Regions from separate parts of the Nonomuraea sp. NPDC049152 genome, predicted to be linked through region 4. Evidence: riboswitches for the same ligand, from Rfam matches in the RefSeq annotation. Region 4 holds a riboswitch; each other region holds the start of a gene.

Region 1 (6,981 bases), on a different contig from region 4:
GTACCTCGCCCTCCTCCCGCTCCATCACGAAGAAGGGTGTGCCGAGCGGCTCTGCCGACGGCTCGAACCGCAGCGTCCTCGGCGCGAGCACTCCCGCCCTCTCCCTGGCCAGCCGCATCACCTCGAACTGGGTGCCGAGGTCGTAGGTGGGGAAGACGGGCACCGCCTCCCGAGCCGGCGCGAGGCGGGCCACGCACCTGGTCGTTCCCGCGGTGAAGAAGAGGGTCTCGCTGGACATCCCGTTGGCGGAGGGGCGCGACAGCTGCGACACGTCGTCCCCCAGCCAGGCGCTCAGCCGCTCGCGCAGGTCATCCAGGTCCCTGGTGGAGGTGCGCATCTGCTCGGTCACGCACCTGTCGTACATCTCCAACCAAGCGCTTGTCCATATGTGAGTCACGACACGGACATGTGCGTGACAGCCTTACTCTTGGTGAGTAGGACAATCGCGAAGGGTCAGTTGAGAGGCAGTGGGATGAGCTCAGCCGGTGAAGGCCTGTCTCGTCCACTTCCTGAGCAGGTGCGGCTCAATGTGGTGGATCTGGCGGCGCAGCTGCTCGGCACGATGCCCGCCACCGCCGTACCGACACCGCTCCGCGGTATCGCGAAGTTCGACCCGCGCAAACGCGCCAAACTCGGCAGCGCCCCCATCGCCGCCCAGCTGGAGAACGACAAGAAGTTCCGCGAGGCCGTCGCCGAGTCGATCGAGAAGGGCTGGCCCGAGCTGGTCGCCTCGCTGGCCGAGGGCAACGTGCCGCCCGCCGCTGACCCCGTGCTTGTAGCGGCCGCAGCCTATCTGACCAGGCCGCCCGGGTGGGCGGAAATGGTGGAGATGGCCCGCGCCGACCTGGAGCAGTCGGCCGTGGCGGCCGAAGGCTCGGCCCAGGAGGCGACGGTCACGCGGCTGCGCGAGCAACTGGCCGCCCAGAAGACCGCGGCCAAGGAAGAGAGCGAGAGGCTGCGCGAGCAGCTCAAGGCCGCCAGGGCCGAGAACTCCGACCTGCGCCGAAAGCTCCACGACGCCAGGGAGCGGCTCAAGGCCGCCGACCGGCACGCCGCCGACATGGTCCAGGTCGCGGAGGAGGCCAAGCTGGCCGCGTCCACGGCCGGCAGCGCGGGGGAGTCGGAGCTGCGGCGGATGAAGGAGCGCCTGGCCGACGTCGAGCGGCAGCTCGAAGCCTCGCGCAGGGCCGCTCGCGAGGGCCGCAGCATCGAGGACGCCAGGATCAGGGTGCTGCTCGACGCGCTCCAGGACGCCTCGGCCGGGCTGCGCAGGGAGCTGGCGCTGCCCACCACGATCAGCAGGCCCGCCGACTCGGTCGCCGCCGTCGCCCCCGGCGCGCCCACCGTGCGGGGAGTGCCCGCCAGAGCGCTGGCCGACGACGACCCGCAGCTGCTCGACCAGCTGCTGGCGCTGCCGCAGGTCCACCTGATCATCGACGGCTACAACGTGACCAAGACCGGGTACGGCACGCTCACCCTCGCCGACCAGCGCAACCGGCTGATGACCGGCCTCGGCGGCCTGGTCGCCCAGACCAGGGTCGAGGTGACCGTGGTCTTCGACGGCGCGGAGCTCAACGCGCCCGTGCAGGTCGTGGCGCCGCGCGGCGTGCGGGTGATGTTCAGCGCGCCCGGCGAGATCGCCGACGACCTGATCCGCCAGCTCGTCAGGGCCGAGCCGCAGGGCAGGGCGATCGCGGTGGTCTCCTCCGACCGCGAGGTGGCCGAGTCGGTACGCAGGATGGGCGCGCGGCCCGTGCAGTCGGCGCTGCTCCTGCGCCGACTTGGCCGAGCCTAGGTCACGAATTGGGCGACATTTTGAGCTCGTAGGCAACGCTTCTGTACTATTTCGCCCCAGGCGTGATCACTGGGAGGCGTGTCGCTGTGAGGTTTGGCCGGATACCGGTGGCTGCGGGTCTCGCGATAGGGGCTCTTCTTCTGCCTCTGGACGGCGCGGTCGCCGATCCCAAACCAACGATCGCGCAGGCGAAGGCCAAGCTCGAGAAGCTCAACGACAAGGCCGACAAGGTCGTCGACAGGTACAACACGGCCACGGAGAAGTACAAGAAGGCCAAGAAGAGCTTCACCGGCCTCAACAACAGATACAAGAGCAAGCTGGCCAAGGTGGCGGGCCTGCGGGCCGAGGTCGTCGGCATGGCGGTCAACGCCTACCAGGGCGCCGACATAATCTCGTGGACCTCGATGCTGAGCGACGCCGACCCCACGGCGACCCTCGGTGGCATGGCGCTCATGGACCAGATGACGGCCGAGCGGGCGCAGACCCTCGCCGCCTTCGACGAGGAGAACCGCCAGCTCAAGGCCGACAAGGAGCAGGCCCAGGGCGCGCTCACCGAGGCGGACAAGCTGCGCGACGACGTCAAGTCGGAGAAGGACAAGATCCTCGAACTGGTCAAGGAGCAGGAGAAGCTGCTGCGCAAGCTCGGCGCCTACAAGGTGGGCAACCCGAACAGCACCGGCCTCAAGTACACCGGCTCCGCCTCAGGCAACGCCGCCTCCGTGCTCAGCTTCGCCTACGCGCAGATCGGCAAGCCGTACCAGTACGGCGGGACGGGACCCGGCGGCTGGGACTGCTCGGGCCTGACGCAGGCCTCGTGGCGGGCAGGCGGCGTGTCGCTGCCGCGCACGACCTGGGAGCAGTGGGCGTGGGGCGCCAAGCGCAGGGTCTCCCTCGACTCGTTGCAGCCCGGCGACCTCATCTTCAGCTCCGGTCTCGGACACGTGGGCATCTACGCGGGCGGCGGCAAGATCGTGCACGCGCCCCAGACGGGTGACGTCGTGAAGGTCGTCCCGATGTCCTCCTACGGCGGGCGGCTCGTCGGCGCCATCCGCCCGTAGTTCTCGCTCAACTCGCGCAGCACCCCCAGGTAGGCGCTCACTGCGGGCGGGCGGCCCGGCGAAGGCAGGAAGACCGCGCTGATCCGCCTGGCGGGCAGCCGCGGCGACGGCTCCACCAGCCTGATGTCGGCGCGTACGGCCCTGCCCGCGATCGACGGGTAGAGCATCACGCCGACGCCTGCCGCCACCAGGCCCTGACGGCCGTTCCAGTCGTCGCACAGGTGGTTGACCCTCGGCGCGCCGCCCATCGCGGCCGCCAGCTCCGCGATCGGGCCCAGGCAGTCGGGGTGGGTGCCGTCGACCCATGGCTCGGCGGCCAGGTCGGCCAGCCGTACGCGCTCGGCCGCCGCCAGCGGATGCCCGGCGGGCAGGGCGACCAGCAGCTCGTCCTCGAACAGGTCGAGCACCTCGAGCCCCGGCTCGGGCGCGCGATCCCACGAGGTGCGCAGGGCGACGTCGATCGTGCCCTCCAGCAGGCCCTCGCCGCCGACGGTGAGGGAGAGCTCGACGGCTGGGCGCGCCGCGGCGAAGCGGCGGAAGCTCTCGGGCACGAACCAGGTGGCCGCGCTGGGGAAGGCGGCGACCCTGACGCTGCCTGCCTCCGCCGTGGTGAAGGCCCGCAACCTGGTCTCGAACAGGCTCATCCCGTTGAGCACGGCCTCGGCCTGCTCGAGGGCCGCCAGGCCCGCCTCGGTCGGCTGGACGCCTCTGGGACGGCGGTGGAAGAGCGTGACGCCGACGCGGCGTTCGAGCGTGGCGATCTGCCTCGAGACGGCGGGCTGGGTCATTGACAGGGCCTCGGCCGCTCCCGAGAACGAGCCGCGCCGTCCGACCTCCAGCAGGACGCGCAACGCCCACCCATCAAGCATGCGAAGGCCCTCTTTTCGCTGATGTTACGGGTGTGACTGAAGTGACAGATGGGACCTGACAAGTCGGCATTTATGCAAGTGTGAGTAGGGTCACATTCGAATAACGAAACACTTCGTGGAGCAGCGGATCCTGTTCTGACAAGTATGGGTTAGTGATCTTGACATCTTTACTCCGGCTTTGCCTGCCGTTGGGCATCCGGGTACCTTCTCGCTTCGCGGCGACCAAGCCATGGCGCAGGCAACGTCCACCGGCCCCGATGTGGCCGGTGTGCACGCATAAAGATCCGCTGGTCGCCGCGCCGAGCCCCCAGACAGGCGTGCGCGGTCGACCTGCCGAGTCCGTGCGGCATGGAGCACGGAGCCGGGGAACCACGTTCCTGGGGTGAATCCGGCCTGAAGGCCGGAAGGGCGACTTCCACGCCCGAACCCGTCAGCTAACCCGGTAGGCATTCGTGGAAGTCCCAAGGAGACGTTCTGTCTACCCCCTTGAAGAAAACCCGTCTGTCCTGCCTTGCCCTGAGCGGCGTCGTGGCGGCGATGGGAGGAGTCGTCCTCCACGCACCCACGGCACAGGCGACCGTGACCGTGAAGGCGGTGACCGCCGTGAGAACGGTGAGCGCCGTGAAGACGGCCGCGGCGTCGACGTCCAAGGCGAAGCGGCAGACCAGAACCGCTCGGCAGAGGGTGAAGGCCACCAAGGCCGTCACCATGGCGAGAAGGCAGCTCGGCGACCCCTACCGCTTCGGCGGCACGGGACCGGGCGCCTTCGACTGCTCAGGACTGGTCCAGTACGCCTGGGCCAAGGCCGGCATCAAGATCCCGCGCGTGACGTACAGCCAGTACGCACGCATCAAGAAGAAGGTCACGTGGAGCAACCTCAAGCCAGGTGACCTGATGTTCTTTCGCGGGAAGGGCCACGTGGGCATGTTCGTCGGCCACGGCCGGATGATCCACTCGCCGAGCACAGGCAAGACCGTGCGGATCGAGAAGCTCAACGGCTGGCGCAAGGCCTCCTTCGCCGGCGCGGTTCGCCCCGGCGCCTAGCCGGACGTCCAGAGCCCCGTCCATCCCCCCTCGGACGGGGCTCTGGCCTGTCCGGGCTAGCATCGCAGCCGTGGTGACCCGCAGAACGCTGCTGGCGGCCGCGCTGGCCTGCCCGGTGATCTGCACGGTGGCGGGGTCGGCGGGGCGGTGGCTGCCGCCCGCGGCCAGAGGACTGTGGGAGTCGGGCGTCACCGTGGCGTACGGCAAGCGCTCGCTCGTCGTCGGCCACCACGCCGAGGCCGCCCTCCTCCGCGACCTCGCCTCCAGGGCCGACACGGCGGCACTCACCGTCTCCACCGTCCTGCGGCGTGCCGTACGGCCGCTGGTGTTGATGCCCTCGACCACCGCGGAGGCGGCCGCGCTCGCGGGCACGGGACCCGTGGAAGGTCTCGCCGCGCTGGCCTCGGCGGGCCGCGTGATCGTCCTGCCCGGCGCCTTCGCGCGGCTGACGCCTGTCGGCCGCGACGTCGTCCTCACCCACGAGCTCACCCACGTGGCCGCCGGAGCCGAAGGCCGGCCGGTGTGGCTGCGGGAGGGCTTCGCCGACTACGTCGGCTACCTGCGCTCCGGGCTCGGCACGCCGGTCGCGGCGGCGGAGCTGACGGCCGAGGCACGCGCGGGCCGGCTCCCCTCCTCGCTGCCCGCCGACGCCGACTTCGCGCCGGGCTCGCCACGGCTCGCACAGGTCTACCAGGAGGCGTGGCTGGCCTGCCGCCTGATCGCCACCAGGTACGGCAGGCAGGCGCTCGTCGACCTCTACTATCGGGCTGCCGGAAAGGATCTCGGCCAGGCGCTGGAGCCACTGGGCCTGTCGGTCCGCACGCTCGCCGCGCACTGGCGGGAGTATGTCCGGAACGAGCTGACCGACGTGGGGGGAAACCGATGAGGTGGCTGGACCGGCGGGCGGGCATCGCGCTGGTGGTGCTCGGAGTGGCGATCCTCGCGGTCGTGGCGCTCACCACGCCATGGGACCTCATGCGGGACGGTCCCTCCGTACCACCCGATCCCGCACGGGACTTCACCGCCGCCCAGATCGCCCGTTCCCGCGCCTTCGACGCGGCCACCAGCGCGCCCGCCTACCTGTCGCTCGGGCTGACCATCGTGTTCGCGGGGCTGCTCGTGGCCACGCCCCTCGGCGAGCGCCTGCTCGGCAGCCTCAGGGGGCCGTGGTGGCTGCGGGTCATCCTCGGCGTCGTCGTGCTGACCGCCGTCGTCGAGCTGCTGCGCTGGCCGCTCGGCGTCTGGTACGAGACCGAGCTGCGCGCCTTCGGGCTCTCCACCCAGAACTGGGGGAGCTGGACGGGCGACAGACTGAAGGGCATCGGCGTGCGCGTGGCGCTGCTGTCCGTCATCGTGCTGGTGATCGTCGGTCTGGCCAGGCGCTTCAAGAGCTGGTGGGTGCCCGCGGCCGTCGGCGCGTTCGTGCTGACGGTGGGCGCCTCGTTCATCTATCCCATCGTCTTCGAGCCGCTCTTCAACGACTTCACCTCGATGCCCGCGGGACAACTGCGTACCGACCTGCTCGACCTGGCCGAGCGCGCCGACGTACCCGTCGAGGACGTGCTCGTCGCCGACGCCTCCCGCAGGACCACCGCGCTGAACGCCTACGTGTCGGGGTTCGGCGCCACGCGCAGGATCGTCGTCTACGACACGCTGCTCGCCGCGCCGGAGAAGGAGGTGGAGCTGATCATCGCGCACGAGCTGGGGCACGCCAAGTACAACGACGTGCTCAACGGCACGCTCGTGGGCGGGCTCGGCGCCGCCTTCGGGGTGGTGCTGCTGTTCTGCCTGGCTCCGCTGTGGCGGCGGCCGCTCTCGGATCCGCTGACGGTAGGCGCCATCATGGGCTTCCTGTCGCTGGCGACCGTGCTGTCGGGGCCTGCCCAGAACGTCGTCAGCCGTCAGATCGAGGCCAGAGCCGACCTGCACGCGCTCGACCTCACCCGAGACCCTGAGACGTTCATCTCCATGCAAAAGCGGCTTGCCATTACCAACATTTCGGACTTGTCGCCTGATGTCGTGGAATATGTGCTTTATGCCTCGCACCCGACCGCACCGCAGCGCATCGCCATGGCCCGCTCATGGGAGCTCATGAACGCCCCGTGAGCGGGCCCGGTCCCGTGACCACGGTTCTCCCTGTGACCAGGGCTCTTCGTGTGACCATGGTTCGTTCCGCACGCGGGATTTCCCGCCTTGTCCTCGGGTTCGGCCCGGC
Region 2 (6,981 bases), on a different contig from region 4:
AACGGCCGGCGTCGTGTTCTCGTGGGTCGAGCCGCTGGTGCCGTACCCGATCAAGGAGTCAGGACCAGGCGGCCGCGCAGGCCGCCGGCGGCGAGGCGGGCGTGCGCGTCGGCGGCCTTCTCCAACGGGTAGGTGCCGGCGACCCTGGCGGTGAGGCGGCCGAGGCCGGCCAGCCGCGAGATCTCGGCGAGTTGGCGCGGCTCCTCCCTGAAGAACACGGTCGTCACGTCCGTCCCGCGCAGCGCGACCGGCGCCACGCCCGCCGTCAGCGTGATGAACACGCCGCCGTCGCGCAGCGCGTTCAGCCCAGCCAGCCCGGTCACCGCGGCGTCGATCACGGCGTCGACCCCGTGAGGCACCCGCTCTCTGACCGCCTCGCCGAGGTCCTCATCCCGAGAGACGAACCACTCGGCGCCGAACCCTCGCACCAGTTCCTCGTCGTCCCTCCCCGCCGCGGCGACCACCCGCAGGCCCCGGGCGGCCGCCAGCTCCACCGCGAACCCGCCGACCGCACCGGCGGCGCCCGTGACGAGCACGGTCCGGCCCTGGTTCAGATTGGTCCTGTCGAGCGCCTGCCAAGCGGTCAGCGTGTTGAGCGGCAGTGTGGCCGCCTCGACCGCGGAGATCCCCTGCGGCGCGGGCGCGACCGCGTGGGCGTCGACCACCACGTACTCCGCCTGGGCCTTGGTCGGCAGTTCGAGCCGGCCGACGATGGCGATCACCTCCTGGCCGGGTGTGAAGGCGACGCCGTCGCCCACCTGGTCGATCACGCCTGCCGCGTCGAAGCCGAGCCCGTAGGAGTCGAGTTCGCGGGCGACGCCGTAGTCGGTGAGCGTTCCCGCCGCGACCGCGAGGTCGAACAGGTTCACACCCGCGGCCGCGACCTTGATCCGCACCTGGCCCTTCCCCGCCTGAGGGATCGGTGCGTCGATGAGCTCGGGAGAGCCTGACCCCCCGATGAGTGCACGCATTGTCGTCATGCCGCCGACGCTAGGGAGTGTTGCTCTCTTCTGGTAAGAAGGCACCTGGAAGTGCGTTACTCACCCGAGGGAGCTCCGTTGGCGACCATGACGGCGGCCGCGCGCCGCGCCGAGGCCAAGCAGGCCTATGACGCCTATATCGCCCAGTGCCCTTCAAGGAAGCTGCTCGACGCTCTTAGCGACAAATGGGTCAGTCTGGTGCTCACCGCTCTTGCCAATGGGTCGATGCGTTACAGCGATCTGGCCAGGATGGTGGCGGGCGTGAGTCAGAAGATGCTGACCCAGACACTTCGCGGGCTGGAAAGGGACGGTCTGGTCTCCAGAACGGTGACCGCGTCGGTGCCCGTGCGGGTCGATTATCGCCTCACACCACTCGGAACGAGCCTGTTGCCACTCATGGCAGCGATCAAGGAATGGGCCGAGAGTCACATCGAGGACGTCGAGCTCGCCCGCGAACGCTATGACGCCCAACTGGACGGCGAACAATCAGGGCGAAATTCCGGATAAGGACAGTTTCCTGTAAGGCGGTTGTGGATCGTTCTGCGCACCACGCGCCATCCGAGTTCTTCATATAGAAACGATCAAGTCAATAGCCGCCGTCAAGCGTCGAGCGAATCGACCTTGACGACCTTTCCCGTATGCGTTTACCGTCTGCGAGACGAGCGGCTTGCTCGGGCCGAGACGTCGCAGGGTTGTGCTGTTGGTGGGAGGGCTCCCGATGGATGTGCTCACCGACGACGGAGTCGTGCTGAGCCAGGATGACCTGGAACTCCTCGCGGAGTTGGCCAAGGGCGTCACGGTCGACCGCGTGGGCAGGACGCTGGAGATCAGCGGCCGCACGGTCCGTCGTCGCCTGCGCGTCATCTGCGACAGGATCGGCGTGGCCACGGCGATCGAGGCGGTGGCCTGGGCGGCGCGCCGAAGACTCATCTAGCCGACGCTGATCGGCGGCGCGGCCGGGTCGGTGGTGTGGACGGGTCCCGCCCAGTCGGCTGCGGACGGTCCCGTCTAGTCGGCGATGCGGACGGCTCCCGCGAACGGCCTGTTGCCGATCGCGGCGATCCGGACGACGTCGCCGGTCTGGGGCGCGTGCACCATCATCCCGCCGCCGAGGTAGATGCCCACGTGATGCAGGTCGCTGTAGAAGAAGACCAGGTCGCCGGGGCGCAGCTGCTCGCGCGTGATGTGGGTGCCGGCCGTCCACTGGTCGCCGGTGTAGTGCGGCAGGCTGATGCCGACGCGCTGGTAGGCGGCCATGACCAGCCCCGAGCAGTCGTAGGAGCCTGGACCCTCGGCACCCCACACGTACGGCTTGAGCTGCTGCGTCAGCGCCCACCGCGCGGCCTCCGCCGCCTTGCCGCTGCCGATGATCGGCAGGTTGACCCTGGTGGCGCGGGTGCCCGGCCGGCCGGCCTCGCCGATCGCCCTCTTGAACAGGCTGCTCTCGACCTTGGCCACCATCGAGGTGATCTTGTCGCGCTTGCCGCCGAGGTCGTCGACGAGCTTCTGGACCTCGGCCAGCCGCGTCTTGGCCGTCGCCTTGGCCTTCTCGGCGGCGGCGATGGAATCGGCGAGCGCCTTGACCTCCTGGCCCTGCTGCTGGTTGAGGGCGAAGGAGGTGGCGGCGGCGTCGAGGAAGGCGTCAGGGTCGGCCGAGTTGGCGAAGGCGAGCCCGTCGGTGAGGCCGCCGGACATGTAGGTGCTCTCGGCCAGGAGGGTGGCCCGCGCCCGCTTGGCGGCCAGGTCGGCCTCGCTGGTGGCCAGGATCTTCTTGGCGTTGTCCGCGGACTTCTTGACGCTCTTGAGCTTCTCGCGCTGGCCGTTGTACTGCTCGGTGAGCGTCTCGATGTCGTTGTGGAGCTTCTCGACGCGCTTGGAGAGCTCCTTGAGCGACGGCTTGGGATCGGCAGTGGCCGAGCCCAGAGGCGTGGTGAGGGCCAGCACGGCCATCGCGGCGCCCACGATCGCGAACCGTTTCCTGTAGGAACCCGGTTCGTGGGGGCGGGCGTGCTCGCCCGCGGACTTCCCCTCGCGGATGCGCCTGCGCTTCACCAACCAGCTCCTCTCGTAGTCGCCGACCGGGTTAGCTGACGGGTTCGGGCCGGAGCAGCCCTACCGAGCGCGAGCTCGGACTCACCCCTTGACGGCTGGTGGCCGCCGGCGGGTCCCCGGCTCCCCGTGTGGGGGATTAGGCGTGTCTCCACGCCTGGCGCGTGGGGGACATCGTCGGTGGACACTAGTGCAAGCAAGGTTCGTGCTCAACCAGAACTGCCAATCCAGTAGAGGAAGCGCATCCGAAGGATCACGGGCAGATCACACAAAAGGCCGATCGACCAGGAGGTTGCAAAGCCTTTACTGAGATTCACGATGGTTTGTCGGGCTTGTCGTGCAGAGATGCGGACTGTGCTCGCCTCGCTACAGAGCGCCATGTGACGGCAGTTAAGGATGGGCCGAAACGGGCTAGGTACGCTGAAGGGCCATGGAGCAGGTCGTCGAGCGCGCAATGCAGGACACCGAGATCGTCGTACGGCGAGCCCGCACGCCGGACGTCAGGTCGATCAGGCGCCTGGTCGACATCTACGCGGGAGCGGGCCGAAAGCTGCTGGAAAAAGCCACGGTCACGCTGTACGAGGATGTCCAGGAGTTCTGGGTCGCCGAGCGCGGCGGCCAGGTCGTCGGCTGCGGCGCGCTCCACGTGCTCTGGGAGGATCTCGCCGAAATTCGCACGGTCGCCGTGGACCCCGCGGTCAAAGGTTCAGGTATCGGTCACCGTATTGTTACCGCGCTGGTGAGAACGGCCCGCGACCTGGGGCTTCGGAGGGTCTTCTGCCTGACGTTCGAGGTCGACTTCTTCACCCGGCATGGCTTCGTCCCGATCCAGGGAACTCCGGTATCGCCCGAGGTCTACGCCGAGTTGCTGGCCTCCTACGACGAGGGTGTGGCCGAGTTTCTCGACCTCGAGCACGTCAAGCCCAACACCCTTGGCAACACCAGGATGCTGCTCCATCTGGAAGCAGTTGACTATGGCGTTGACCAAGAGGAAAGGTGATTGTTGATACTCATGTCGATACGTTGGGCAACAGCAAGCATGTGTCCTGACATGTGCCACATGCGCCATCGAAGCGAGGTGACACGGTGAGCACCGGACAGCCGCCGTATCCGCAGGATCAACCTGATGAGAATTCCGGATACGGTCAGCAGAACGCAGGACGCCCGGGCGAGCAGCCCGATCCTGACGTGACGATCGTCGGCTACCGCCAGGACGGCGGCGGCTACGGTCAGCCGTCACAGGCGCAGCAGCCCGACTACGGTCAGCAGCAGGGCTACGGCCAGCAGCAGCAGGGGTACGGCCAGCAGGGCTACAGCCAGCCCGGCTACGGTCAGCAGCAGGGCTACGGCCAGCAGGCCGCGTCCTCGGGCCAGCAGCCCGGCTACGGCCAGCAGCAGCCTCCCTATGGCCAGCAGCCCTCCTCCTCGGGGCAGCAGCCCTCCTACGGGCAGCCGGACTACGGCCAGCAGCCCGGCTACGGACAGCAGCAGCCCTCCTACGGCCAGCAGCCCGGCTACGGCCAGCAGCAGCCCTCCTCCAGCCAGCAGCCCGGCTACGGCCAGCCGGACTACGGTCAGCAGCAGGGGTACGGCCAGCAGGCCTCCTCGGGCCAGCCGCCGGAGTACGGTCAATCCGGCTCCGGCCAGCAGCCGGAGTACGGTCAGCCCGGCTATGGCCAGCAGCCCGGCTACGGCCAGCCCGCGTCCGGTCAGCAGCCTGGCTATGGCCAGCAGCAGCCCTCCTACGGCCAGCAGCCCGGTTACGGTCAGCAGCCCCAGCAGGGCTACGGTCAGCAGGGCCAGTCGCAGCCCGGCTACGGCCAGCAGTCGCCCTACGGCCAGCAGCAGCCCTACGCCCAGCCCGGCTACGGCCAGCAGCAGCAGCCCGCCTACGGGCAGCCCGGCTACGGCCAGCCGTACGGGGCTCCGGCCGGAGTGCAGCCGCCGGGCGCGCCCGCCCCGCTCGCCGAGTGGTGGCAGCGTCTGGTCGCCCGCATCGTCGACGGCGTGATCTTCGGGATCTTCTGGTTCATCATGAGCGCGATCCTCTTCGCGGTCCTGTTCGCCAGTTACGACATCAACACCGGTGCGACGAGCGGCCTGAGCGCGGGCGTGCTCACGGCGATCCTCGCCGTCATCGCAACACTGTTCTACGTGGGCTACGAGTTCCTGCTGACCAAGTCCAAGGGACAGACTCTGGGCAAGATGGTCATGGGCATCAAGATCGTCCCGGTCGGTGGAACCGTGGGCCCCGGCGGCCTATCCAGCGACGCCGCGATCAAGCGGGCGGCCATCACCTGGGGCGGTGCCATTCTCAACCTGGTGCCGTGGTTCGGCGGGCTTCTCGCGTTCGCCGCGATGGGCGTCAACGCCGCCTCCCAGCTCTGGGACAAGCCGTTGCAGCAGACCTTCGCCGACAAGGTGGCGAACACCGTCGTCGTGAAGATCAAGTAAGGCGATACCTGTAAAACGGGGGTCGGCATGAGGCCGGCTCCCGTTTTCGTGTCCTAGGCCCTGTAATCGCGGTCGGCGGGCGTACAGAATGGGCCTTATGGTCGCGCCGCCGGCGGGAGTGCGGGCCGTACCGGCTGATTGGTGGGAACGGCTCGTCGCGCGAAGCATTGAGGCCCTCGTCATCGGGGTCTTCTATTACATCCTGTTCATCGCGGCCTGGGGTTTGTTGCGGACTGTAGGCCTTCTCGCGGTGTATGGCGACTGGCTGCCGGGGTTGTTGGCCTGGCTCGTCATCGGGCTGGCTTATGCGGGCTATGACTGCCAGGCGCATTACCGGCACCGCCGCACCTTCGGGAAGGTGATCATGAAGATAAGCCTGGCGCCCGCTCCGGGGCGGCGGCTGTCGCTGGTGGATCTGTCGAAACGCGCGATCCTCTATCCGGGGCCCATCGCCCTCCTGGAGATTCCTGGCGCCAATGTCGTCGTGGGAATCCTCGTGTTCGCCGTCGGGCTGTCTATCTTGATCGACAAGCCCTTGCAACGGGGGTTGCATGACAGGTGGGCGGGTTCCTTGGTGATCAAAGACCCTCACTGAAGTGTGCATCTACCGCCAGGAACCGATTTTTCAGGATTTTCCGGGCGATCGGGTAAGAACTCTGGAGAGACTGGCATTAGGCTAGGTGGGACACCCCGCCTGGTGGTCGCCGTCTTTGGGGGCGCTATCGTCGGGGCGGAGAGTCGACAACAGCCGTCCCGCGCCCCGTCGCCGGGCGGCTCGTGCATAAAGGGCGCGTCTCCCACAAACCCCATGAGGCGGAGTGGGGCGGAATGAGCCGCCGGGCGCCGTCCAAACAGGACGGGTCCGCCGGGAACCGGATCTGGCTGAGTTGTCAGAGAATCCGCGAAGCGCTGAATTGTCTCGTCGCCTTTTCGGGTATATGTTTGGCAGGCGAATGAAACAATGCTCCGGGAAAGGATTCCGTAGATGGCCAAGCAGATCCAGGAGATTCTCATCGATGACCTCGATGGGGGCGAGGCCAATGAGACGGTCAGCTTCGCCATTGACGGAGCGTCCTATGAGATTGACCTCAGCGACGTTAACGCCAAGAAGCTGAGGGACGCGCTGACGCCTTTCGTCTCGTCCGCTCGCAAGTCGGGCGCCGTTGCCGCCCGTCGCCGGGTGCGCGGAGGCGCACGTTCGATGAGCCGTGAGAAGAGCTCCGAGATTCGGCAGTGGGCGAAGGCCCACGGCCTCCAGGTCAGCGAGCGCGGGCGCATCTCCTCCGCGATCGTGGAGAAGTACGAAGCAGCGCACTGACATCATGCGCTTATGCCGATCGCCTAGAACCCCGGAGATCGCCATAAGCGCATGATCGTGTTTGCCCGTGAAAACCCGGGCGTGTCGTGCGGGCGATGGCCCGCGCGCTAAACGTCGTTCGCTTGCGGCGTATCGGGAACACAGCACCCCCAGTAGGTAGTTGGATGGAGGGTGAACGCC
Region 3 (6,981 bases), 200 kb from region 4:
CGATTCACCATTACGCCGAACTGCGGTGACGCGCTGCGGCCATAGAATATGAAAAACATTCTCAATGGCCGCCCGGCGGAATAGCCTTGCCACTCTGATGGGCTTTTTCGCTCCTCTAGCTATAAATATCCATAACCGTGGTCTCGTCCCTTCTTAAGATGACACGGCCTCCTCCTACGCTGTCCCGGTCAGCGCGACGGTGAGGGAGGTTTCGTGCTGGGACTCGATGACTGCCTGGCCGAGGTCATGGCCATACCTGGCGCCCTCGACGCGATGGTGGTCGACCACACCAGCGGCATGGCGGTGGCCGCGAGCGGGGGCGAGGGCATCGACGTCGAACGCTCGGCGGCGGCGCTGAGCGAGGCGCTGCGCCACACGACGGACGGGCTCGCCCAGACCTCGCCGGACGGAACGATCCGCCTCGACGAGATGCTCATCACCACCGACAAGGGTCACCATCTGGTGCGCCACCTGGTGACGCCGTTCGAGGGGCCGCTGGTCCTGTACGTGCGGCTGGACAGGGAGCGGGCCAACCTCGCCCTGGCGCGCTACCGCCTGCAGGCCATCTCAGGACAGTTGGCCAAGTGACATGCCCGCACTGGACACGCTGCTCGCCGGGCTGGCGAGAGAACGCTCGACGGGCGCCCTGCGGGTGGGGCGGGCCGGCACGATCTTCATGGACGCCGGACGGGTCACCTACATGGAGTGCGTCGACACGCCGAGGGCCGAGGACGTGCTGATCGCCAGTGGCAGGGTCTCGGCCCCGGCCCTGCGCAGGGCCCAGCGCGAGGGCGGCGGCGCGCGCCTGGTCGAGGACGGCATGGTCACCAAGGGCGAGCTACAGCACTGCGTGCTCGGCGCGGTGCTCGACGCGGCCTACTTCCTGCTGCCCGTCACGGGAAGCAGGCCCAAGTTCCGGCCGGGCGAGCGGCACTGGCTGGGCTCCCACTGGTACTTCGAGGTCGAGGAGATCGTCCGCGAGTGCGGGCGGAGGAGGGCTCAGTTGGCGGGGATCTGGCCGTCGGCCGAGGTGGACACCGCGCCTGTGGCGCCGGTCAGGCGGCTGCCGGGCCACCGCGTCGTGCTGAACGACCTGCAGTGGGAGATCCTCGTCCACGCCGACCGCGCGACCACCCCGCTGGAGCTGGCCATGAAGCTCGGCAGGCCCGGCTACTCGACGCTGGTGGCCGTACGGCGGCTGGCGGCGGCGGGCCTGCTCGCGCGCCCGGAGGGTACGGCGCCGCCGCCACTGCCCAGGCGGCTCGGCCGGACCGAGGAGCCGGGGCCGCGCCCCAACCTCGACGCTCCGACCCTGCCGCTCGGGCCCGTGGTGACCGCGGACCCGACCGACATCAACCTGCTGATCCGGCTGAAGAAGGCGCTGGAGGAGCTGTCGTGAGGTTCCCCTCACTCAGAAGGAGGCCACCGATGGAGCTGCGGGACGAGGTGCTGAGAGAGATGGTCCTCCTGCGTGAACGCACACCCGACGTGAGCGGGAGCATCGCCTGCAGCGTGGACGGGCTGACCATCGCCAGCGACCTGACGGGCGGCAACGTCGAGCAGACGGCGGCGCTCTCTGCCGCGCTGCTCGCGCTCAGCAAACGCATGGCCGTCATAGCGGGCAAGGGCGCCCTGGAGGAAACCCTCATCTCGGGCACCGCGGGCTTCGCCGCCTTCTACGCGGCCGGCCCCACGATCGTCCTCACGGTCCTGGCTGACCCGGGTACCAATCTCGGGCTGCTGCGGCTGGAGGGTCGCAAGACGGCGGCGAGCGTCGCCGCCATCGCATCGCGAAAGTGACTCACATCCACACGGAGGAAACGCATGGCCAGCATGGACGTCTCCCTCAAGGAGATGATGGCGATCGACGGTGCTCTCGGCGCCGTCGTGGTCGACTACGGCAGCGGCATGGCGCTGGGCGCCCTGGGCGGCTCCAAGGACCTGGACCTGCAGGTGGCGGCCGCGGGCAACACCGAGGTCGTCAAGGCCAAGATGCGCACGATGGACTCCCTCGGCCTCAAGGACGTCATCGAGGACATCCTCATCACGCTGACGGGGCAGTACCACATCATCAGGCCGATGACCGGCAGGGGCGGCAAGGGACTGTTCCTTTACCTCGCCCTGGACCGCGGCAGGGCCAACCTCGCGATGGCGCGGCACCAGATGCGCTCGATCGAGGAGAAGCTCGAAGTCTGACGGACCGCGCCCCGTGTCCGCGGCGCGGCGGACACGGGGCGTGCCGTGGGACCTGGGCGCGCCCCCTCGCGCCGTGACGATTCCGGCGTTCTACCATGACTCATTCAAGATTCTTGTCTACTGATCGAATTACTGCGCTGAACCCCACGAAACCCGTTGATTCGCAGGGGTTTTCGTGTCTTCTGCGCCTGTCGATTCATGACGATAAAGGGTAGATCTTCTTTCCGATTCATGGGCTTGCTTTTGCCTTTGGGGTGTTTTGCCCATAGAGTCCATTACGTGACCGACCGGTGACCGTGCTCTTCACAAGGGAGAGCAGGCTGGTTGGCGCCGAATCCCGCGAACGCGGGAACCGGGGACCCATCTCATTGGGGTGAATCCGGCTCTGTGCCGGTAGGGCATCTCCACGCCCGAACCCGTCAGCTAACCCGGTAGGCGAGATGGAGAGGACCACACTCGTGCACTATCACCCCCTGAACTGAGCGGCGCTTTCTTCCCCCGCTTCTTCGCGCTCCCTCTGCGTAGCGACTGTCAGGCCCATGCCCGGCTACGCCTTTGCCTGATCTTCATTTGAGCGCGGACTGCCCATTTCCCCCGCACAAAGGACTTTCATGACCCGCCGCTTCGGCATGCGCGTTTCCGCCCTGCTCGCTACCACCGCTCTCACCGTCGGTTCCGGCGCCGCCGCCGCTTTCGCCGAGCCGACGGGGCCCGACATCTCCCAGGTCACCCAGCAGCGCGCCCTCCTTCAGGGGGCCACCACCGCCTCCTACTACTGGGATGACGCCTCCGGCCGCGCCGGAGACACCGGCCTGCCCGCGAGCGGTATCCCGATGCGCAAGGGTCTGGTCGCCAGCCCGAGCTGGCCCCTCATGACCGAGGGCTACGTCCTCTACAAGGGCAAGAAGGCCCCGTTCTTCGTCGGCGACCGCGGTCCCGGCAACCCCTCGAACAACGGCATCATGCTCGACCTCGATGCCAAGACCTTCGCCGAGCTCACCGGCGGCAGGTTCAACTCCGACACGCTGGGCGTGGACGGCATCGGCGGCGAGGGCCACATCAAGGTCCAGTACGTCGTCACCAAATGGGGCAACGGCCCGGGCAAGAAGAACCAGCCCGTCGCCTTCTCCACCGGCGCGTGGAGCCGCAAGGACACGAACCCGGCCAAGCCGCCGGTCGACCTTCTCGCCCTGGCGAAGAAGAAGAAGGCCGAGGAGGCCGAGGAGGCCAAGAAGGCCGAGGCCAAGAAGGTCGCCGCGCTGAAGGTCGCGGAAGCGGAGAAGTCGGAAGAGGCGCAGGGCGGCGCGTCCGTCGAGCCCGCCTCGTACGACTCGGGCGCCACCACCACGGCCGCCCGTACCGTGACCAAGGACGAGGACGGCCACACCGGAACGGCTCTCGCCCTCATCGGCGGTCTGGCGATCGTCGGCGGCGTCGGCTACCTGGGCCGCGGCCACCTGCGCAAGGTCATCTCCCGCTAGCCTCTTGCCGTCACCCGAAACAGAATGGAATTCTGTTTCGCATGACGCTCATGGCGCACGCCAACGGTATCGAGATCTCCTACGACACCTTCGGCATCCCCCGTGACAGGCCCCTCCTGCTGATCATGGGGCTCGGCTCCCAGCTGGTCCACTGGGACGACGAGTTCTGCGAACTGCTCGCAGAGAGGGGCCACCACGTTGTCAGATTCGACAACCGCGACGTGGGGCTCTCCACCCACTTCCCGGAGGCGGGGGTCCCCTCCCTCGCCCCAGGCTCGGCGGCGCCGTACCTGCTGAGCGACATGGCCGACGACGCGGCCGGCCTGATGGACGCGCTCGGCTGGCCCGCGGCCCACGTGCTGGGCGTCTCGATGGGCGGCATGATCGCCCAGGCGCTCGCCATCGCGCATCCCGACAGGGTGCTCACGCTCACCTCCATCATGTCGACGCCGAGCCCCGAGGCGGGCCCGCCCACCCCCGAGGCGATGGCCGCGCTGTTCTCCCCTCCCGCGCCCGACAGGCAGACCGCGATCGAGCGGGCCCTCGAGGTCTGGTCGGTGATCGGCTCGCCCGGCTACGAGCTCGACCGCGAGCGCGTCGCGAAGCTCACGGGGCTGGCATACGACCGCGGTTACGATCCCGCGGGAACCACCAGGCAGCTGGCCGCCGTCCTGGCCTCGGGCGACCGTACCGAGGAGTTGACGCGGCTGCGGGTGCCCACGCTGGTCGTCCACGGCGAGGCCGACGCGCTGGTGCAGGTCTCCGGCGGCAGGGCCACGGCCGCCGCGATCCCCGGCGCGCGCCTGCTCACCTTCCCCGGCATGGGCACGACCTGCCCCGCCCGCTATGGGAGCAGATCATGGACGCGATCACAGATCTTCAAGAGCGCTCTTCAGTCGCCGCAGCAGACTGAGGTCGGCCGGCTCGTGCCGCACCTCGGTGCCGGGGGGCCTGGCGACGCGCTTGGGCAGCCCCGGCGCTCGCCTGGGCTTGACCAGGAGATCGGCCGCCGCCAGCTCCCGTACGGCCAGCAGCACCGTGTACGCCGTCCTGTCCAGCCGCCTGGCCAGTTGGAGCGGCGTCGCGTCGCCGTCGGCGTGGACCAGCACCTCCCACTGGCGGTCGGTGAGCGTGACACGCTCACCGGGCAGGCGGGGGACCGGGACCACCGGCGCGGCGTCGAGCTCGTCCGAGGGCCAGACGTCGTCCAGCTCCGTGCTCCTCCGCCCGCACTCGGCGATGAGCTCGTCGACCTCGAAGTGCCAGTGCGGGCCCAGCCAGTGGCGCTCGCTCGGCTGGAACTTGGGCCTGGTGTTGTCGATCCCGAACAGCACGAGCGCGGCGTCGAGCACGGCCCTGCGCAGGTTGTCGGCCAGTTCCTCCCGCGTCAGCAGGCCCTCGCCGAACAGCGGCTCGCCGCCCTCGCGCCGGGCCACGGCCCGATCCATGTCGGCGAGGTTCACCCGCCCGCCGCCGGTGAGCAGTTCCTCGATGCCCGGCGTCTCGGCGCTCTCCATGTAGGTCACCTTGCCTTCGAGCAGGTAGACCACGCCGGATCTGCCCACGCGCAGGGCCCCGGACGAGCACACGCCCGCCAGCCCGGTGAGGAGGCTTTCCAGCGGACGCACCGAGCCAGGCTATGAAGGCTTGAGCCGGACCGGAAGAGACCGGTGATGGATATCTTCATCCCGGGCGGAGAAAAGCTGTCCCGCGTAGGACAGATCACCCTGTGTGATCGGCGGCCTCTCTGCTGCTGAGGATCCTGTCGATGTTGCTCTCCGCCCATTGGGCGACGGCGGCGACCGGCTGGTGCAACGAGTGGCCGAGATCGGTGAGCGTGTACTCGACCCTGGGCGGCACCTCGGCGTAGACCTTCCTGGTCAGCAGCCCGTCGTACTCCATGGCGCGCAGCGTCTGGGTCAGCACCTTCGGGGTGACGCCGCCGACGCGGTCGCGCAGCTCCGTGAAGCGCATCGAGCCCTTGGCGAGGCTCAGCAGGACAAGCACCGACCATTTGTCGCCGATGCGGTCGAGAACCAGCCGGGTCGGGCAGTTCGGGTCGAAGGCATCGCCAGTATCCATGAGGTACCTATAGCACGATGAAGTAACCAGTATCAAATGGATACCATTGGCGGCATGAAGATCCTTCTTTTCGGCGCGACCGGCATGATCGGTCAGCGCATCGCGGCAGAGCTGGGCAATCGCGGTCACGAGGTCACCGGCGTCAGCAGGTCGGGCCCGGTCAAGGGCGACGTCACGCAGGCGGGCGAGCTCGCCAAGGGCCACGACGTGGTGATCTCCGCGATCGCACCGCCGCGCGACGGCTCCGAGCCCGAGGCGCCCTTCCTCGCCGCCACCAGGGCGCTGATCGACGGCGTGCGCGAGGCGCGCGTCAGGCGGCTGATCACCGTGGGCGGCGCGGGCGGCCTCGAGGTGGCGCCCGGCCTCGACCTCGTCGACACGCCCGACTTCCCGGCGATCTACAAAAAGGAGTCCCTGTCCCAGCGGTCCGCTCTCGCGCTCTACCGGGAGACCGCCGACCTCGACTGGACCTACGTCGCTCCCGCCGTGGTCATCGAGCCGGGCGAGCGGACCGGCTCCTACCGCGTCGGCGGCGACCAGGTGCTCACCGACGAGCAGGGCAACAGCTTCATCAGCGCCGAGGACTACGCCGTGGCCATCGCCGACGAGGTGGAGAAGGCCGAGCACGTACGGCGCAGGTTCACCGTCGCCTACTGAGGCTCGTCGGGAAGCAGGGCCTTCTCGTCGGGCTTGTGCACCAGGACGGTGTCGACGTACGACCGGACGGCGGCCGGGAGCCCCACATCGCTCCCGGCCTTCTCCGACAGGAACCAGCGGTGGTCGAGCACCTCGTGGAAGAGCTGCGCGGGCTCCAGCTTGCGCCGCAGCGCGTCGGGGATGGCCTCTATCGTCGGCTGGAAGACCTCGGCCAGCCACCTGTGCGCCACGATCGCCTCGTCCTCGTGGCGCAGGCCCTTGGCCACGCGGAAGCCGTCGAGGTCGTTCAGCAGCCGCCGAGCCTGGTTCTCCTCGGTGTCGAGGCCGGTCAGGCGAAGCAGCCTGCGCTGGTGGTGCCCCGCGTCGACGACCTTGGGCCGCACGATGAGCCGCCCGGTGCCGACCTTGCGGCGCACCATCATCTCGGCCACGTCGAAGCCGAGCAGGTTGAGGCGGCGGATGCGGTTCTCCACCTTGTGCCAGTCGACCTCCTCGATGATCTCGTCCTGGGTGATCTCCTCCCAGAGCCGGTGGTAGCGCGCGGTGATCTGCTCGGCGGTGTCGT
Region 4 (6,981 bases):
GCCCGACCTGCGTCGCGATGATGAAGGGCCGCAGGTAGAGACTGTGTCCCTCGGTGGTGGGCACCCAGTCGCGGTCGGTCTGGATGAGCAGGTCGAGGGACTCGACGAAGGTTTCCTCGGGCAGCTCGGGCATGGCCATGCGGAGGCAGGAGGCGTTGAAGCGGCTGGCGTTCGAGTAGGGCCTGAACGTGGCGATCGATCCGTTGGCCTGGCGGTACGCCTTGAGTCCCTCGAACAGCTCCTGCGCGTAGTGGAAGACGGAGGTCGCCGGGTCCAGGACGAGCGGCCCGTACGGCATGAGCCGCGCGTCATGCCAGCCTCTGCCCTCGGTGTAGTCGATCGAGATCATGTGATCGGTGAAGGTCTGCCCGAACCCCGGGCTCGCCAGTACCTGCTCACGCTCCGCCGCAGTGCGAGCGTGGTCGGAGAGCTGCACATCGAAGCTGAGCTTCTGAGCGGTGGTCATGACGGAAATCCTTCTCTTTTCGCGAGATTTGCCCTGAGTCCATTTTGCGCTGGACCGGGTAACGGGAACTTACAGCAAACGCCTGGCGATCTCGCGAGCCGCCAGGCGTTGATTGTGGTATCCAGGCGGCTACGCTCTCGCCGGATCCCGGACAGTTAGGACCCGGCCGAAGGGCGCCAGGCCGCCTATGGTGCTGAGTGGCAGGCGGTCAGGCGCCGCCGGCTACTCGTGCGGTGATGTCGTCACCGATCTCGTGCGTCGTACGGCCGGCCCACCCGGCCAGGCGATCCACGATGTCGTCGGCGACGGCCTGCTCGACGCGGGCCGCCTCCTCGGTCAGGCCGAGGTGGTCGAGCATCATGGCGACGGACAGGATGGTGGCGGTCGGGTCGGCCTTGCCCTGACCCGCGATGTCGGGGGCGCTGCCGTGGACAGGCTCGAACATGCTGGGCGCGGTCCTGTCGGGGTTGATGTTGCCGCTGGCGGCCAGCCCGATGCCGCCGGCGATGGCGGCGCCGATGTCGGTGATGATGTCGCCGAACAGGTTGTCGGTGACGATCACGTCGAAGCGCTCCGGCTGGCTGACGAAGAACATCGAGGCCGCGTCGACGTGCTGGTAGTCGGTCGTGACGTCGGGGAAGTCCGCGGCCACCCGGTTGAGGGTGCGCATCCAGAGGTCGCCCGCGTAGGTGAGCACGTTGGTCTTGTGGACCAGCGTGAGCTTCTTGCGGGGGCGCTCGGCGGCCTTGGCGAAGGCGTAGCGGACCACGCGCTCGACGCCGAAGGCGGTGTTGAGCGACTCCTGGGTGGCGATCTCGTGCGGGGTGCCGCGACGCAGGACGCCGCCGGCGCCGGCGTAGAGGCTCTCGGTGCCCTCGCGGACGACGATCATGTCGATGTCTTCAGCGCGGGTGTCGGCCAGCGGGGTCTCCACGCCGGGGAAGAGCTTCACCGGGCGCAGGTTGACGTAGTGGTCGAGCTCGAAGCGGAGTCGGAGCAGCAGGTCACGCTCGAGGATCCCCGGGGGGACGCTCGGGTCGCCGATCGCGCCGAGCAGGATGGCGTCGTAACCGCGCAGCTCCTGCAGGGTTTCCTCGGTGAGGGTCTCACCGGTGGCGTTGTAGCGGGTGGCGCCCAGATCGTAGTGGGTGGTCTCGATCTTGGCGCCGACCGCTTCCAGGACCTTGAGCCCTTCGGCGACGACCTCGGTGCCGATCCCGTCACCGGGAATGACGGCCAGACGAATGTTGCGCGACTCCATGGCCGGTACCTTACCGGGTCGTCTCGACTGTCGAACACCGCATCTCATTTCCCGGACACGTCGTTTTGTCGGGTTTGCGGTCTTTTGACCCTTTCGTTAGAGTCCCTGCCAGCCTAATCCGCTGCGATGGTCGCACGGAGCCGGGGACCCATTCCCCCTTGGGGCGAATCGGCACCCCCATGCCGTAGGGCGGCTTCCACGCCCGAGCCCGTCAGCTAACCCGGTCGGCCCCGTGGAAGGACATTCCCCTGTCTCGCATCGTCACGGCTGCCGTTCTCGGCGGCCTCCTCGCCGCAGGATCAGCCGCCGCCGCCTCCCCCGCGTCGGCCACCCCCATCCAGGTCGAGACCCTCAAGAGCCAGCCGGTCCAACCTGGCCAGAACCAGCCCGTCGAGGGCGACCCCGCTCGTACGGTGACCCTCACCGGAGCGGACATCAAGAAGGCCCAGCTCAAGCAGATGCCCAAGCCCGCATGGCAGATCGCGCTGAAGTTCGCGATGTCCAAGCGGGGCACGCCGTACGTGTGGGGCGGCACCAGCCCCAGCGGCTACGACTGCTCGGGGCTGATGATGAAGGCCTACGAGAAGGCGGGGATCGAGCTTCCCCGCGTGGCCCGCGACCAGTACCAGGCATTCGACAAGAAGATCAAGTGGAAGAACCTGCAGCCCGGCGATCTGGTCTTCTTCAGCAATCTCGGGCACGTCGGGATGATCTCCAAGGACGGCTACATGGTGCACGCGCCGCACAGCGGCGACGTGGTGAAGGAGGAGAAGCTCAGCCCGTGGCGGCGACAGGCATTCGTCGGCGCGGTGCGGCCTGACCCGAAGGGCGTGGCGCAGGCGAAGGAACTGATCGAGGCGAAGACCGAGGCGGCCCCCGCGTCAATGCGGGCCACCCTCTAGGCTCCGATCACCCCGAGGCCGACGGAGTCGCGCATCAGCCCGGGAATCCCAGGGGACGACGGTCTCCCGGGGTTCCCGGGCTGATGCGTGCCCGGAGAAGGAGTGGGAGCGGGATCCCAGCCTCGCGGGAGTCCCTGGCCGATGCGTGCCCGGAGAAGGAGTGGGAGTGGGTTCGCCCCGGTGGAGCAGGGGGAACTCCACCGGGTGGTCCCGTTCAGCGGGGGGAGGGGGAGCCGCCGTTGTCCCTGCGATCCAGCGCGATCTGAACGGCCTCCGCCGCCTCGTCGTCATGATCTTCGGCGCGGTTCCATGGATACATGTCGTACACGTGACTCATCTCGTTTCGCGGACGCGAATGGATTCGGACGTCGGATCCCGGTCGCGAATCCGACCGGGCCTGATCTCGTGCGGTCCGGATCACGGACCGGACGAAGGGGGCTTAAGGCCGACGCAACGCCGCTCACCGCGACGGGTCGCCGACCTGCCCTAACAGGCCCCGTCGCGGCTGGTAATAAGTACGAGTACCCAGCTCATCCATTCCAAAGTACCTGGCACGGTCCAGGCTGTCTCGTAGGACGTCCGAATATCTCACTATTTGAGACGTCCATTGCGGTGGTGGAAACAGGAACGCCCTCCCGCACCAGGGCGGGAAGGCGTTCCGGAGAGGGGAAACGAGACGGTCAGTCGGTGAGGTCCACCGAGCGCCCGCTGTCGGCGCCGATCTCGGCCACGATCTGGTCCATCACGTCAGCCGGGATCGCCGAGTCGACGGTCAGCGCGATCAGCGCCTTGCCGCCCTTGACGTCCCGCGCCACCTGCATCGAGGCGATGTTGATGCCCTTCTCGCCCAGCAGGTGACCCACGACGCCGACGATGCCGGGCCGGTCGGTGTAGGTGAAGAAGGCCAGGTGGTCGGTCGGCTCGATCTCCATCTCGTAGCCGTTGACCTCGACGATCTTGGTGACCTGGCGCGGCCCCGAGAGCGTGCCCGACACCGAGACGGTCCGGCCGTCGGCCAGCACGCCGCGGACGGTGACGACGTTGCGCCAGTCGGGGCTCTCCGAGCTGGTGACCAGTTCGACGGTCAGCCCGCGCTCCTTGGCCAGCAGCGGCGCGTTGACGTAGGTGACCGCGTCCTCGACGATGTCGATGAAGACGCCCTTGAGCGCGGCCAGCTCCAGCACCCGCACGTCCTGCGCCGCGATCTCGCCACGCACCTCGACGTCGAGCTTGGTGGCGGTCTCACCGGCGAGCGCGGTGAAGACGCGGCCCAGCTTCTCGGCCAGCGGCAGGCCGGGCTTGACCTCCTCGGCGACGGCGCCGCCCTGGACGTTGACCGCGTCGGGCACGAACTCGCCCGCGAGGGCGAGCTTGACGCTGCGAGCCACCTGGGTGCCCGCCTTCTCCTGCGCCTCGTGGGTGGAGGCGCCGAGGTGCGGCGTGGCGACGACCTGGTCCAGCTCGAACAGCGGGCTGTCGGTGCAGGGCTCCTTGGCGAACACGTCGAGGCCCGCGCCCGCCACGCGGCCCTCCTTGATCGCGGAGTAGAGCGCGGCCTCATCGACGATGCCGCCGCGGGCCACGTTGATGATCCGCACCGACGGCTTGACCTCGTGCAGCTCCTTGTCGCCGATGAGACCGACGGTCTCCTTCGACTTGGGCAGGTGCACGGTGAGGAAGTCGGCGGTCCTGATGACCTCTTCGAGGCTGACCAGCTTGACGCCCATCGCCGCGGCGCGGGCCGGGGGCAGGTAGGGGTCGTAGGCGATCAGCTCGACGCCGAACGGCTGCAGCCGCTGGGCCACCAGCTGGCCGATCTTGCCCAGCCCGAGGATGCCGACGATCTTCTCGTCGAGCTCGACACCGGTGTACTTGGACCGCTTCCACTCGCCGTTCTTGAGCGCGGCGTGGGCCTGCGCGGTGTTGCGGGCGCTGGCCAGGATGAGCGCGATCGTCTGCTCGGCGGCGCTGGTGATGTTGGAGGTCGGCGCGTTCACGACCATGACCCCGGCCTTCGTCGCCGCCTCGACGTCGACGTTGTCGAGGCCGACACCCGCGCGCGCCACGACGCGCAGTTTCGGCGCCGCGGCGACGGCCTCTGCGTCCACCTGAGTGGCGGAGCGGACGATGAGCGCGTCCACGTCGGCGAGCGCGGGCAGGAGCTGTGAGCGGTCGGCGCCGTCGGTGTGACGGACTTCGAAGTCTGCACCGAGCACGGCGAGACCTGCTTCCGACAGCTCCTCTGCGACCAGAACGACGGGCTTGTTCACTGGTGGATCCTTAGGGGCATGCGACGGGCTGAGGGACACGTCTGCGGGCCCCTCGGATCTCTCTGAGTCTATCCGTGCTTGTGAACGCATTCACGAGGGTCTCAGGATCTGGGCGGGCGTACCCAGCAACCGGGCAACTCATCCCGACCTCAGCCAACTTTGTCTTGATCTGGAGTTTTCTTCGCTATTAGCCTGATAAGCCATGGGCAACTACCTATGGTTCACCCTATGAGCATCGGGAACCCCTCTCTCGCCGACGTGCTCGTCCAGCACGGCAGTCCGCACCTGCTGCTGGCCGCACTCGCCGATGGGGGAATCCTGGTCGCCGTGCGCCCTGACCGGTCCGTCGTCCTGGGCACGACCCAGGTCGGCGATCGAGTCCTGCTCGGTTACACCGGGCCGCACACCTACGCACGGCACCGGGGCGGCCATTCGCTGTCGGCCTGCGACGCCGACACCATCCTCGACATCCAGCGCGTCACCGGCGTGCGGGAGATCGTGATCGACGCCGCGGGACCTGCCGCGGCGGCCGTACCGATCGAGGATCTCCAGCGCTTCCTGGTCTCGACGCGGACGGGGCCCCAGCCGATCCTGTCCGGCGCGATGCCCACGGCGTACGCGACGGGCGCCATGGCCGCGGTCTCGCACGGCGGCTCCGTGCTGCAGAGCGCGCCGCCCGTGCAGGTCGCCCCCGCGCCGCAGTCATGGATCCCCGCGCCGCGTCCCCACCTGTCGGGGCCGATGCAGCAGGTGGACCCCGGCTACCGCCGCTGCACCCACCCCATCCTGCCCGCGCTGCGCGGCGCGATCTCCCTGCTGCTCGTCGACTACCCGCTGGTCCACCACGTGTGGATCTCCGAGGCGCGCACGGCTTCGGGCGCTCCAGGGATCATGCTGCACGTCAAGGTCCACATGTCGGCGGCCGAGGACGTGGTTCGCGACCTCCACCGCGGCGTGCGCGCCAAGCTGCCGCAGCTGGCGGCCAGCGAGGCGCCGATCCTCATGGCGCGGGTGGCCGACGCGCGCAGCGAGCGCAGGATGGTGGAGCTGGGCGCGCACGTGGTGTGCGCCGACGTCACGGACTGACGGGCCTCCCGGCGTTCGTCCGCGTGGGCTCGTTCGGCGGCCTGCATGGATGTTCTTGCCACGCCCATGACGTTCTGTTACCGATTGACAGCGGAACATGTTCTGCATGACCCGCTCCAGTCTTCTCCACCAAGCGAGATACGCGCTGCTGAACCCTGACAAAGTCCTCCCCCACGCGCGGCGGCTCACCAGGGACCTGTGGCTCAGGCTCCAGAGCCGCGACCACGTGGACTACTACAGGGCCGTGATGCGCTCGGACACCGAGCGCAACCCCGACCGCGCCGTCGGCTCCAAGAGCAGGGAGAGATGGCTGAAGATCGGTAAGACGCAGTTCGACTACCTCGTCCAGCACGGCCTGAGCCCCGAGCACCGCATGCTGGAGATCGGCTGCGGCAACCTGCGCGCAGGGCGGCTGTTCATCGACTACCTCGCCCCCGGCCACTACTACGGGCTCGACATCTCTCCCGACATCCTGTTCGCCGCCCAGCAGACGCTGGCCGACTTCGGCCTGCAGGACAAGCTTCCCCGCCTGACCCCCGTCCACGACCTGCGCTTCGGCTTCCTGCCCGACGAGTTCTTCGACGTCGTCCACGCCCACAGCGTCTTCTCCCACTCCCCGCTGCACGTGATCGAGGAGTGCTTCGCGCACGTGGGCCGGGTCATGAAGCCCGACGGCTGGTTCGACTTCACCTTCGACAGGACGCAGGGCAAGGAGCACCACGTCCTGCGCGAAGACTTCTACTACCGCACCGAGACGCTCGTGGAGCTGGCCGGGAAGTACGGCCTGTCGGCGACGTTCATGGACGACTGGGAGCTCCTCAAGCACAAGCAGTCCAAGATCCGCGTGCGCCGCATCGTCACGTGAGGCGGCGGGTCACGGTCAGCGTCCTCGTCCGCGCGAACGCTCCCGCGACCAGCGCGGCCAGCAGCGGCAGCCCGACCACGAGGACGCCGACCAGTGACCAGGGCACGGCGATCGTCGCGGGACCGGGGTGC

What was found. A riboswitch is a leader RNA that binds a small molecule or an ion and turns the genes downstream of it on or off. The one in region 4 is predicted to bind cyclic di-AMP.
Region 1: linked by a shared signal. The riboswitch ahead of AB0B45_RS01845 (C40 family peptidase) and the one ahead of AB0B45_RS06505 (C40 family peptidase) in region 4 are both predicted to bind cyclic di-AMP.
Region 2: linked by a shared signal. The riboswitch ahead of AB0B45_RS30850 (NlpC/P60 family protein) and the one ahead of AB0B45_RS06505 (C40 family peptidase) in region 4 are both predicted to bind cyclic di-AMP.
Region 3: linked by a shared signal. The riboswitch ahead of AB0B45_RS07530 (hypothetical protein) and the one ahead of AB0B45_RS06505 (C40 family peptidase) in region 4 are both predicted to bind cyclic di-AMP.

What each region holds. Positions count from the first base shown of each region.
Region 1 covers NZ_JBEZDO010000001.1:385,492-392,472, reverse strand. The annotation lists gene AB0B45_RS01865 (phosphotransferase family protein) at 1-349, opposite strand, end outside; gene AB0B45_RS01860 (NYN domain-containing protein) at 518-1,795, shown strand; gene AB0B45_RS01855 (NlpC/P60 family protein) at 1,903-2,853, shown strand; gene AB0B45_RS01850 (LysR family transcriptional regulator) at 2,817-3,722, opposite strand; cyclic di-AMP (ydaO/yuaA leader) riboswitch at 4,044-4,186, shown strand; gene AB0B45_RS01845 (C40 family peptidase) at 4,209-4,766, shown strand; gene AB0B45_RS01840 (hypothetical protein) at 4,837-5,652, shown strand; gene AB0B45_RS01835 (M48 family metallopeptidase) at 5,649-6,872, shown strand.
Region 2 covers NZ_JBEZDO010000019.1:132,974-139,954, reverse strand. The annotation lists gene AB0B45_RS30865 (NADP-dependent oxidoreductase) at 51-980, opposite strand; gene AB0B45_RS30860 (helix-turn-helix domain-containing protein) at 1,068-1,487, shown strand; gene AB0B45_RS30855 (LuxR C-terminal-related transcriptional regulator) at 1,699-1,914, shown strand; gene AB0B45_RS30850 (NlpC/P60 family protein) at 1,989-3,032, opposite strand; cyclic di-AMP (ydaO/yuaA leader) riboswitch at 3,038-3,185, opposite strand; gene AB0B45_RS30845 (amino-acid N-acetyltransferase) at 3,460-4,029, shown strand; gene AB0B45_RS30840 (RDD family protein) at 4,116-5,483, shown strand; gene AB0B45_RS30835 (RDD family protein) at 5,581-6,078, shown strand; gene AB0B45_RS30830 (Lsr2 family protein) at 6,469-6,801, shown strand.
Region 3 covers NZ_JBEZDO010000003.1:207,516-214,496, forward strand. The annotation lists gene AB0B45_RS07510 (roadblock/LC7 domain-containing protein) at 214-588, shown strand; gene AB0B45_RS07515 (hypothetical protein) at 590-1,399, shown strand; gene AB0B45_RS07520 (roadblock/LC7 domain-containing protein) at 1,429-1,800, shown strand; gene AB0B45_RS07525 (hypothetical protein) at 1,825-2,196, shown strand; cyclic di-AMP (ydaO/yuaA leader) riboswitch at 2,515-2,649, shown strand; gene AB0B45_RS07530 (hypothetical protein) at 2,808-3,677, shown strand; gene AB0B45_RS07535 (alpha/beta fold hydrolase) at 3,719-5,320, shown strand; gene AB0B45_RS07540 (helix-turn-helix domain-containing protein) at 5,400-5,759, opposite strand; gene AB0B45_RS07545 (NAD(P)H-binding protein) at 5,814-6,416, shown strand; gene AB0B45_RS07550 (DUF4032 domain-containing protein) at 6,410-6,981, opposite strand, start outside.
Region 4 covers NZ_JBEZDO010000003.1:7,991-14,971, reverse strand. The annotation lists gene AB0B45_RS06515 (branched-chain amino acid aminotransferase) at 1-466, opposite strand, end outside; gene AB0B45_RS06510 (3-isopropylmalate dehydrogenase) at 675-1,727, opposite strand; cyclic di-AMP (ydaO/yuaA leader) riboswitch at 1,828-1,972, shown strand; gene AB0B45_RS06505 (C40 family peptidase) at 2,141-2,629, shown strand; gene serA (phosphoglycerate dehydrogenase) at 3,310-4,899, opposite strand; gene AB0B45_RS06495 (hypothetical protein) at 5,128-5,985, shown strand; gene AB0B45_RS06490 (class I SAM-dependent methyltransferase) at 6,092-6,850, shown strand; gene AB0B45_RS06485 (FtsX-like permease family protein) at 6,843-6,981, opposite strand, start outside.